Regions from separate parts of the Stenotrophomonas sp. P5_B8 genome, predicted to be linked through region 2. Evidence: riboswitches for the same ligand, from Rfam matches in the RefSeq annotation. Region 2 holds a riboswitch; the other holds the start of a gene.
What was found. A riboswitch is a leader RNA that binds a small molecule or an ion and turns the genes downstream of it on or off. The one in region 2 is predicted to bind glycine.
Positions count from the first base shown of each region.

Region 1: linked by a shared signal. The riboswitch ahead of gcvP (aminomethyl-transferring glycine dehydrogenase) and the one ahead of ACXJKH_RS02390 (trimeric intracellular cation channel family protein) in region 2 are both predicted to bind glycine.

Region 1 covers NZ_JBFULO010000239.1:292-5,376, reverse strand. The annotation lists gene gcvP (aminomethyl-transferring glycine dehydrogenase) at 1-2,819, opposite strand, end outside; glycine riboswitch at 2,918-3,020, opposite strand; gene ACXJKH_RS13230 (multidrug effflux MFS transporter) at 3,300-4,523, shown strand; gene ACXJKH_RS13225 (hypothetical protein) at 4,748-5,085, shown strand, end outside.
Region 2 covers NZ_JBFULO010000021.1:6,476-12,764, forward strand. The annotation lists gene ACXJKH_RS02365 (NYN domain-containing protein) at 1-255, opposite strand, end outside; gene ACXJKH_RS02370 (NAD(P)/FAD-dependent oxidoreductase) at 416-1,735, shown strand; gene ACXJKH_RS02375 (nuclear transport factor 2 family protein) at 1,792-2,229, opposite strand; gene ACXJKH_RS02380 (ribonuclease E inhibitor RraB) at 2,298-2,642, opposite strand; gene ACXJKH_RS02385 (GIY-YIG nuclease family protein) at 2,743-3,012, opposite strand; glycine riboswitch at 3,057-3,150, shown strand; glycine riboswitch at 3,159-3,250, shown strand; gene ACXJKH_RS02390 (trimeric intracellular cation channel family protein) at 3,341-3,958, shown strand; gene ACXJKH_RS02395 (MdtA/MuxA family multidrug efflux RND transporter periplasmic adaptor subunit) at 4,243-5,403, shown strand; gene ACXJKH_RS02400 (MdtB/MuxB family multidrug efflux RND transporter permease subunit) at 5,400-6,289, shown strand, end outside.

The sequences.
Region 1 (5,085 bases), on a different contig from region 2:
CACATCACGTTCTTGTCGCCGTACACGTTGTCCACGCGCGCCACCGGCGGCCAGTACTTCTGCTGGCGCAGGCTGGCCAGCGGGAAGGCCGCCAGTTCGCGCGGGTAGGCGTGCGACCACTCGCTGGCCGAGACCGCCGTGGCGGTGTGCGGGGCGTGCTTGAGCGGGTTGTCCTCGCGGTCCAGGCGGCCGTCTTCGATGGCGGCGATTTCCTCGCGGATCTGGATCATCGCGTTGATGAAGCGGTCCAGCTCGTGCAGCGATTCGCTCTCGGTCGGTTCCACCATCAGCGTGCCGGCGACCGGGAAGCTCAGCGTCGGGGCGTGGAAGCCGAAGTCGATGAGGCGCTTGGCCACGTCCTCAGCGCCGATGCCGGAGGTCTTCTCCAGCGGACGCACGTCCAGGATGCACTCATGTGCCACCAGGCCATTGCGGCCGGTGTACAGGGTCTTGAAGTGCGGGGCCAGGCGCTTGGCGATGTAGTTGGCGTTGAGCAGCGCGACCTGGGTGGCCTTGCGCAGGCCGGCGGTGCCCATCAGGGTGATGTACATCCAGCTGATCGGCAGGATCGAGGCGCTGCCGAAGCTGGCCGCGCTGACCATGCCGACATCGCCTTCGCCGCCCAGCACCTTGGGCAGGAACGGCGCCAGGTGCGACTTGACCGCACACGGGCCCACGCCCGGGCCGCCGCCGCCGTGCGGGATGCAGAAGGTCTTGTGCAGGTTCAGGTGCGACACGTCCGAGCCCCACTTGCCGGGCTTGGCCACGCCGACCAGGGCGTTCATGTTGGCGCCGTCGGTGTACACCTGGCCGCCGTGCTTGTGCACGATTTCGCAGATCTCCACCACCTCTTCCTCGAACACGCCGTGCGTGGACGGGTAGGTGATCATCAGCGCGGCCAGGCGGTCGCTGTACTTCTCCGCGTTGACGCGGATGTCGTCCAGATCGACGTTGCCGTTGGCATCGGTCTTGGTCACCACGACCTTCATGCCGCACATCTGTGCCGAGGCCGGGTTGGTGCCGTGCGCCGAATCCGGGATCAGGCAGACGTCGCGATGGCCCTCACCGCGCGAGCGGTGGTAGGCGCGGATCGCCAGCAGGCCGGCGTACTCGCCCTGCGCGCCGGAGTTCGGCTGCAGGCTGACCGCGTCGTAGCCGGTGCATTCCACCAGCATCGCTTCCAGTCCGTCGATCAGTTCCTTGTAACCGGTGGCCTGGTCGGCCGGGGCCAGCGGATGGATGTTGGCGAACTCCGGCCAGGTCACCGGGATCATCTCGGCGGTGGCGTTGAGCTTCATGGTGCAGCTGCCCAGCGGGATCATGGTGCGATCCATCGCCAGGTCCTTGTCCGCCAGCGAACGCAGGTAACGCAGCAGTTCGTGTTCGCTGTGGTGGGTGTTGAACACCGGGTGGGTCAGGAAGTCGCTGGTGCGCACCAGGCCGGCCGGCAACGCATCGGCGGTGGCCGCGTCCAGCGCGTCCACATCGACCGTGGCACCGAACAGCTGGCCGAGCGCGACGATGTCGGCGCGGGTCGCGGTTTCATCCAGGCTGATGCCGACCGCATCGCTGTCGATCGCACGCAGGTTGATGCGTGCGGCCGCGGCCTTGGCGTGGATCGCCTTGGCGTCGACGTCCTTGACGTGCAGGGTGTCGAAGAAATGCTCGCCCACATTGACGCCGGCAGCGCGCAGTGCGCTGGCCAGGATCGCGGCCAGGCGATGGGTGCGGCGGGCGATGCGGGTCAGACCTTCCGGGCCGTGGTACACGGCATACATCGAGGCCATCACCGCCAGCAGCACCTGCGCGGTGCAGATGTTGGAAGTGGCCTTCTCACGGCGGATATGCTGCTCGCGCGTCTGCAGGGTCAGGCGGTAGGCGGCATTGCCCTGCGCGTCCACCGAGACGCCGATCAGGCGGCCCGGCATCGAGCGCTTGTAGGCGTCGCGGCAGGCCATGAAGGCGGCATGCGGGCCACCGAAACCAAACGGCACGCCGAAACGCTGCGAGTTGCCGACCACGATGTCCGCGCCCCATTCGCCGGGGGCGGCGATCAGGGTCAGCGCGAGCAGGTCGGTCGCCACCGCGACCAGGCCGCCACGGGCGTGCACGGCATCGGCCAGCGCCTTGTAGTCGCCGATATGGCCGAAGGTGTCCGGGTACTGCAGCAGCACCCCATAGGCTTCGGCCTCCATCGCCTCGGCCGGGGTGCCCACGCGCAGCACGATGCCCATCGGCTCGGCGCGGGTGCGCAGCAGTTCCAGCGTCTGCGGGTGCACGGCGTCGTGCACGAAGAAGGTGTCGGACTTGGACTTGGCCGAACGCTTGGCCAGGGTCATCGCTTCAGCGGCGGCGGTGGCTTCATCCAGCAGCGAGGCGTTGGCGATCTCCATGCCGGTCAGGTCGGCGCACAGGGTCTGGAAGTTGATTAGCGCTTCCATGCGGCCCTGCGAAATCTCGGCCTGGTACGGGGTGTAGGCGGTGTACCACGCCGGGTTTTCCAGCACGTTGCGCAGGATGACGTTCGGGGTCAGCGTGCCGTAGTAGCCCTGGCCGATGAAGGTGCGGAACACCTGGTTCTTGTCGGCGATGGCGCGGATCTTGGCCAGTGCCTGCACTTCGGTCAGCGACTCGGGCAGGTCCAGCGGGGCCGGCGACTTGATTCCGGCCGGGACGATCGCATCGGTCAGCGCGTCCAGCGAGGCGTGGCCGACCACGTCGAGCATCTGCGCGATTTCAGCGTCGTTGGGGCCGATGTGGCGTTCGACGAACGCGTGGCTGTGTTCAAGCTCGCGCAGGGAAGGAGTGTTCTGGGACATGGCTGGCATCTCGAAGAGTGGGCACGCACGTTCGGAAGGCAGCCGGGGCCAGGGCGTGTCGCGGGCGACAGCGATCCACCGGACCTTGCGGTCTTCCTGGGTGCCCCTCTGTCCTTTTGCCTGAGAGTTTAAAAGCGCGCATCTGCGTGCTTCGTGCCCCTTCGGCGCCGGCAATGGGCCGGTCTCTCCAGAGTTTTGGTACGGGTGGTATCGGGCCTGAGCGATTACGGGCGTTGCGCCTTCGGCAGCGGGTGTCCGCTTCTCCCACCATGGTGCCCGCCAATTATAGCCCAGCGGCTTTCTCTGCTGCGTCCCCATGGCACATGAATACGGGGTGGTATGGGCGCCCCTCTCGGGCCTCCGGCGATGGTGCCCGGCGGTACAAAGGCCTATCATCATCGGACCCTCGTATTCATCTGGTGCCGCCCGTTCCGGGCTTGCGCCCGCCGTGCAGTGCGCACGGCCCAGACGGAAGACCGCATGACGCCCGCCTCACCCTCGACCCGCCGCCTTGCCCTGCTGCTCGCAGGCCTGGCGATGTTCGGTCCGTTCTCGATCGATACCATTTTCCCGGCCTTCCTGCTGCTCGGCGACCGCATGCAGGTCGACCAGGTGGCCGTGCAGCAGACCATCAGCGTGTACCTGCTGTTCTACGGCCTGATGAGCCTGGCGCACGGCCCGTTGTCCGATGCGTTCGGACGCAAGCGGGTGATCATCGGCGGGCTGGTGCTGTTCATCGGCGCCTCGATCGGCTGCGCGCTGTCGCGCGACATGACCACGCTGCTGGTGTTCCGTGCGCTGCAGGGCGTCACCGCCGGGGTCGGGGTGATCGTCGGCCGCGCAGTGATCCGCGATCTGTACCACGGTGCCGACGCGCAGCGTCTGATGAGCCAGGTGTCGATGATCTTCGGCGTCGCCCCGGCCATCGCGCCGATCATCGGCGGCTGGATCCTGCTCGGCGGCGGCGACTGGCCGCTGATCTTCTGGTTCCTGGTGCTGTTCGGCGTGGTGCTGCTGCTGGCCACCGGCAAATGGCTGCCGGAAACCCACCCGGTCCAAGCGCGCACGCCGCTGTCGATGCGCGAACTGCTGCGCAGCTATGTGCGGATGGGCTCCAACCCGCGCCTGCTGCGCCTGGCCGCGGCAGGCGCGTTCAATTTCTCCGGCATCTTCCTGTACATCGCCTCGGCACCGGTGTTTGTGATGCAACACCTCAAGCTGGGCGAGGGCGGCTTTGCCTGGTTGTTCATCCCCACCATCGGCGGCATGACCGTGGGCTCGTTCCTGTCCGGCCGCATGGCCGGGCGGATCGTGGCGCAGCGGCAGATCGCGATCGGGTTTGCGTTGTGCGCCGTCTCGGCGCTGCTGAACGTCGGCTACGTGGTATCGGTACCGCAGATCGCGCTGCCGTGGGCGGTGATGCCGATTTTCCTGGGCGGCGTCGGCATGGCCTTGATCTTCCCGATCCTGGCGCTCGCCGTGCTGGACATGTACCCGCATCAGCGCGGCCTGGCCTCCTCGATGCAGATGTTCATCCAGCTGATGATCAACACCGTGGTGGCCGGCGTGGTTTCGCCGATGCTCAGCAGCAGCCCGCTGCACCTGGCCTTGGGCTACGCGGGCTTCTTCGCCATCGGTGGCAGCTTCTGGTACTGGGAGCGGCACTGCGAGCGCCGCCGTGACGTGCTGACGCCGATCGAATAAGCGCACGCGCACGCTACGATGGCGGGCGACGCGGGCGTGGCCGGCGTGGTGCTGGCGATCCGGCGGCACCTGGTCAGGGCTGCGGCATCGATCGGCAGGCCATCACCGTCATGGGCTATCGGCGCCACGGCAAGGTGCGGGACCGAGCCGGGCGGCGGCCCTCAACGGGCCCGGCCGGGCCCGTGCGGTATCCTTTGCGCTTTGATGCAGTCCGGACGTTCCAGATGTCGACCACCTCCAAACTGCGCCGCGACATCCGCCGGCGCCGCGAAACCCAGGCTGCCAACCGCGAGCAGGCCGCCACCCCGCCGGTGGAGCCGCATGCCGAGCTGCGTGACCAGCAGCGCACGCTGCTGGCCGGCATCGTCCGCCGCGACGGCGAGTGGGTACTGGGCATGGATGGCCGCATCGCCGGCCAGACCCCGAGCGCGGCGCGCGTGCTGGCGCTGATCATGCAGGCCGCCGAACTGCACGAGCGTCAGGGCACGCCGGTACGCCTGGTCTACTCGGACGCCCTGAAGGATGCCGCGCATGCCGAAGCAACGGCCGACGGCAAGGATTT
Region 2 (6,289 bases):
CATCGCATCGATCACCATGGCCATGTCCGAGGCGTTCTTGCCGCGGCTGTAGGCGAACTGCTGGATCGGCCGGATCGCGTAGGCATGCAGCACCGATTCCCAGCCTTTCAGCGACGGACTCTTCCAGTTGCCGTAGGCGCGGCGCACGTTGGCCACGCCGTAGCGCGCCACTTCGGCCAGCACCACGTCGATCTTCGACGAGGGCGCGTTGTCGGCATCGATCAGCAACGCGATGCGCTTTTCCGGCTCGGTCATCTCAGCCTCCACGGCACTCAGGACATGGCCGCCGGCAAGCGCGACGGCCCCTGAACCCAGTATCTGTCATCCACGTGAATGTTCCGCTTCACGTGCGACGATAGAACGCGTCGACCATGTCCCCCATGGGCCGGACGGCCGGCCCCCAAGGAGTCCCTGCATGACCCGCGATCCCCTGCCCCACCTTGTCATCATCGGTGGTGGTTTCGCCGGCCTCTGGGCCACGCGCGCCTTGGCCGGCGCGCGCATCCGCATCACCCTGGTGGACCGCCGCAACCACCATCTGTTCCAGCCGCTGCTGTACCAGGTTGCCACCGCCGGGCTGTCCGCGCCGGACATCGCCGCGCCGCTGCGCCACATCCTCGGCGACCAGCGCAATGTGGAAGTGCGCCTGGGCGAAGTCACCGCGATCGACAAGGACTCCCGCCAGATCATCCTGGCCGACGGCAGCCACCTCGGCTACGACACTCTCATGCTGTGCACTGGTGCCACGCACGCCTACTTCGGCCACGACGAATGGGCCGCCGATGCGCCCGGCCTGAAGACCCTGGACGATGCGCTTGCACTGCGCCGCAAGCTGCTGCTCGCCTTCGAGCGCGCCGAGGCCGAGCCCGATCCGGCGCGCAAGGCGGCTTGGCTCAGCTTCGCGGTAGTGGGCGGTGGCCCGACCGGCGTCGAGCTGGCCGGCACCCTGGCCGAGATCGCCCGGCACACGCTGCGCAATGAATTCCGCCACATCGACCCGGCCAGCGCCAAGGTGCGGCTGGTGGAAGCCGGTCCGCGCGTGCTGTCGACCTTCCCCGAGGTGCTCTCGCTCAAGGCCCGCCGCCAGCTGGAAAAACTGGGCGTGGAAGTACTCACCGGTACGCCGGTCAGCGACATCAACAGCGATGGCTTCCAGCTCGGCGATCACTTCGTCCCCGCGCGCACCGTGGTGTGGGCTGCCGGCGTGGCCGCCTCGCCGCTGGCGCGCACGTTGGACGTCCAGCTGGACCGCGCCGGCCGCGTGCCGGTGCAGCCAGACCTCACCCTGGACGGCCATCCGGAAATCTTCGTCGCCGGCGACCTGGCCGCGCTCAGCCAGGCCGACGGCCGGCCGGTGCCCGGCGTGGCGCCTGCGGCCAAGCAGATGGGCAAGCATGTGGCGGCGATCATCCGCGCACGGTTGGAGAACAAGCCCGCGCCCGGGCCGTTCAAGTACCAGGACTTCGGCAACCTGGCCACGATCGGGCGCATGGCCGCGATCGTGCACCTGGGCAGGCTGCAGTTGTCCGGCGTGCTGGCCTGGTGGTTCTGGCTGGCCGCGCACGTGTTCTTCCTGATCGGCTTCCGCAACCGCATCGTGGTGCTGCTTAACTGGGCGGTGGCATACTGGAGCTACCAGCGCAGCGCGCGGATCATTTTCGGGGATGACCGTGAGGATCGGCGGAGGAAGGCCATCCCGTCTGCGCCCGATCCGGATGAGACGTCATCGCGATGATCAGGATGTAACGCTTGCCCGGAATGTGCGAGGTTGTTCGGTGACACTGGACGGGCTCATTGCTTCGGCTTGCTGTACCACAGCGCATTGACGATGACCCAACGCGCGCCGAAACGGCCCATGTGGAAATAGTCCACGAACCATGGCGTTTCCAGCCGCACCGAGGCGGCGTTGCCGGTCACGTCCAGCACCCGGCAGCTGCGGTTCCACTGCTCCTTCGGCGTTTTCAGAGCGCCCTGCCGGGTCAGCCCGACCAGCTCTTCCTTGGACATCCGCCGCAGCCCGAGCCGCTCGTCCGGGGTATCCCCCAGGATGGCGCGCTTGGCTAGGTCCGGGTGCAGCGAACGTGCGACGCGCTGTGGATCGGCTTCGAGCTGGCCGTCCACGTAATCGAAACAGGTCGCCTCGATGGCCGCCAGCGTGGCCGGATCCGGAACGATTGCGGCGGGCGGGGCGGTTGCGGCGGCGGCAAGGATCAGGAACAGGGCGGACATCGGTGCTCTCCGGCAGGTGCGCGAATGAAGGGCGGGGTCGCGTGCAGTACGTGGCGTGCTGAAGGGCGTCAGCCCTGCGAAACGCACCCCCACCCATCCAGCCGTCCGCTGTAGGGAATGGCTTCGGTACCCAGCAGGCCTTCGAAGCCGGCGATGTTGTGGTGGGTCGGCACCATCAGCGGGTGCACCAGGATCTGCCAGGGGAACTCGTCGTTGCCTTCGTAGCGGGCGAAGGACACCTTCTGTTCGTTCTTGAGCAGGTGCACGGCAAAGGCAATGGCCACGTCTTCGGTGGGGAAGATCAGCGCGAAATCCACCTCGCGGGGAATCGACAGGTCATCACCGTCCTGCAGCATGTTCCACAGCACATCGCCGTTTTCGTCTTCCGGGTACAGGATCAGGTCGCGGGACATGGCACTCCAGGGGTTCAGCAGGCCGATCACCGGCAGATGCACGATGGTATGTCGGCGGCGAACACGCGAACAAGCGACGCGCGGCCCGCAGCGTCCGGCGCTACGCCGATTCCACCGCCTGCAGCCACGCCAGCTTGCGCGCCCGCGGCTGGCGCTTGAGCTGCCATTCGGCCTTGGAGGCGGTGGCGCGGTCCGGGTAGGCGCGCATCGCCAGCAGCTTCACCGGCGGATTGGCGCGGGTGTATTTGGCCCCCTTGCCGTCCACATGGGCCTGGAAGCGGGCCGCCACGTCGTTGCTGATGCCGGCGTAGTAGCTGCCGTTGCGGCATTCCAGCAGGTAGACGTACCAGGGGGCGGGTTCAGCGGGCATACCGGGATTATCCACCGGCGCGGGGTCGCTGGCTGCTAGAATCCGGCCCGGATGCAGGAGAGAGGCGCCGCGCTGGCGCCCGCCGAAGGCGCAGGCTCCCATAATCGCTCAGGCCGGTGGCTGCACAGCCACCAACCATGCATCCGACACGCCGATCTGGAGAGAGGTCTTCAATGACCCGCCGAAGGGGCACGTGGCCTTGGCCACTGAACTCTCAGGCAAAAGGACAGCGGGAGCGGCAACGGAATCCCATCCCACGACAGTGCCCTGCGCTGGCGTGTGGTGTGCGTGGTTCCGTCCTCGCCTGCCGTTGCCCGGAGTTCCCGCCATGCTGCTCTCCCTGATTTACCTCATCGCCATTTCCGCCGAAGCCATGACCGGCGCACTGTCGGCCGGGCGGCGGCGCATGGACCTGTTCGGCGTGGTGATCATCGCCTGCGTCACCGCGCTCGGCGGCGGCTCGCTGCGCGACATCGTGCTGGGCCACTACCCGCTGGGCTGGGTGAAACACCCGGAGTACCTGGGCTTCACCATCTGCGCGGCCTTGATCGCCACCTGGGTGGCGCGCTGGATGCACCACTTCCGCCGCACCTTCCTGGTGCTGGACGGACTCGGGCTGATCTGTTTCACCCTGATCGGCTGCGCGGTGGCGCGCGAGGCCGGCCACGCCGCACCGATCGTGCTGATCTCCGGGATGCTGACCGGCGCCTTCGGCGGCGTGCTGCGCGATGTACTGTGCAACGAGGTGCCGCTGATCTTCCAGAAGGAACTGTATGCGGTGATCACGCTGTTCACCGGCGCGGCCTACTTGGGCCTGCTGGAACTGGGCGTGTCGCTCAATGCGGCCACGCTGTGGTGCCTGGGCGGTGGCTTCCTGCTGCGCCTGCTGGCGATCCACTTCAACTGGGAAATGCCCAAGTTCGTCTACCGCGACGAGGTGCATTGAACGGAACGTTCAATGCACCTGTAGCGCCCGGCCGTTGGCCGGGCGACCTTGTACCGGCCAACGGTCGGTACCGCAGCGTTCATTGCATCCCATGACCAAGGGCATGTGAGCGCAGACTGCCGCACGCGGTAACATGACGCCCCCGACCCTCCCGGGTCGGCATCCAGCCACGCTGCGGCATTCGACCAGCGGCCCCGCCAGACAACCCCACTTCGCCCCGCCTGCCCCCACGGGCCGGTAAACCATGGACGCGTTCGCCGTATGGCGCACGCGCAGGATGCCCCATGTCTGCCCCGCTGCCCTCGCGTTCCCGTCGTCTGTTCAAACCGCTGTTGGTCGTGGCCGTGCTGGCCGCCGCCGCCATCGCCTGGCGCGTGCTCGCGCCGGCACCGGCCGCCGACGCGGCGCCTGCCGCTGCCGCCACGCCCGTCCGCGTGGCCACCGTCGTACGCGAGGACCTGGTGGTACGCCTGAAGGCGCTGGGCACCGTCACCCCGTTGCACACGGTGAGCCTGCGCAGCCGCGTGGATGGCGAACTGCTGCGGCTGTCGTTCCGCGAGGGCGAGCACGTCAAGGCCGGCGCCCTGATCGCCGAGATCGATCCGCGCGCCTACCAGGTGGCGCTGTCGCGTGCGCTGGGCACCCAGCAGCAGAACCTGGCCGAGCTGGACAACGCCCAGGCCCAGCTCAAACGCTATGAAGAACTGCAGCGCAGGCACTTCGTCTCCGCGCAGGACCTGAGCGACCAGCAGAGCAAGGTGCGCCAGCTGCAGGGTCGTCGCCAGACCGACCAGGCCGCGGTCGATGAAGCGCGCCTGCAGTTGCAGTACACCCGCATCACCGCACCGGTTGCGGGCCGCATGGGCCTGCGCAACGTGGACGTCGGCAACCTGGTGCGCAGCAGCGATACCGAACCGCTGGCCACCATCACCCAGACCACGCCGATCAGCGTGCTGTTCACCGTGCCCGAGCCGGACCTGCCGGCCGTGGTGGCCGCCGTGCGCGCCGCGCCGGAACTGCGCGTGGAAGCGTGGGATCGCGAAGAGCGCCAGTCGTTGGGCGGGGGCGTGCTGTCCAGTCTGGACAACCGCATCGATACCGCCACCGGCACGCTGAAGCTGCGCGCGCAGTTCGCCAACGCCGACGAGGCACTGTTTCCCAACCAGTTCGTCAACATCCGCCTGCAGGTGAGCAGTGCCGATGCGCTGGTGATCCCCAATGCGGCGGTGCAGTTCGGCAGCAAGGGCAACTACGTGTACGTGATCGCCGCGGACAACACCTCGCACCTGCGCAACGTGGTGCTGGGCCCGGCCGAGGGTGAGCGCGTGTCGGTGCGCGAAGGGCTCAAGGCCGGCGAGCGGGTGGTGGTGGAGGGCATCGATGGCCTGCGCGAAGGCGCCAAGGTAGAGGTGGTCAGCCAGGATCCGCCGCGGACCGAGGCATGAACCTGTCGCGTGTCTTCATCGAGCGCCCGGTAGCCACCACGCTGCTGATGGTGGCGCTGCTGCTGTCCGGGGTGATGGCGTACCGGCTGTTGCCGGTGGCGGCGCTGCCGCAGGTGGACTATCCGATCATCCAGGTCACCACGCTGTATCCCGGCGCCAGCCCGGGGGTGACCACCAGCGCGGTGACCGCACCGCTGGAGCGCCAGCTCGGGCAGATTCCCGGGCTGAAGCAGATGTCTTCGACCAGCTCCGGTGGCGCATCGGTGATCACCCTGCAGTTCTCGCTGCAGGTCGCCCTCGGCGTGGCCGAGCAGGAAGTGCAGGCGGCCATCAATGCCGCCGACAGCTTCCTGCCCGACGACCTGCCGGTGCCGCCGGTGTACCGCAAGGTCAACCCGGCCGATACCCCGATCCTGACGCTGGCGGTGACCTCGCAGGGGCTGTCGCTGCCGCAGGTGCATGACCTGGTGGATACGCGCATGGCCCAGCGGCTGTCGCAGTTGCCGGGCGTGGGCCTGGTCAGCCTGGCCGGCGGCCAGCGCCCGGCGGTGCGGATCCAGGTGAATCCCTCGGCGCTGGCCGCCAACGGGCTGAGCATGGCCAGCATCCGCACGGCGGTGGGCGCGGCCAACGTCAACCTGCCCAAGGGCAGCTTCGACGGCCCCACGCGCGCGATCATGCTCGATGCCAACGACCAGATGCGCTCGGTAAGCGAGTACCAGGCGTTGATTCTCGCCTACAAGGACGGTGCGCCGCTGCGGCTGGGCGATGTGGCCAGCATCGAAGATGGCGCCGAGAACCGGCAGCTGGCCGCGTGGTCGGGCACCACGCCGGCAGTGCTGATCAACATCCAGCGCCAGCCCGGGGCCAACGTGATCGCGGTGGT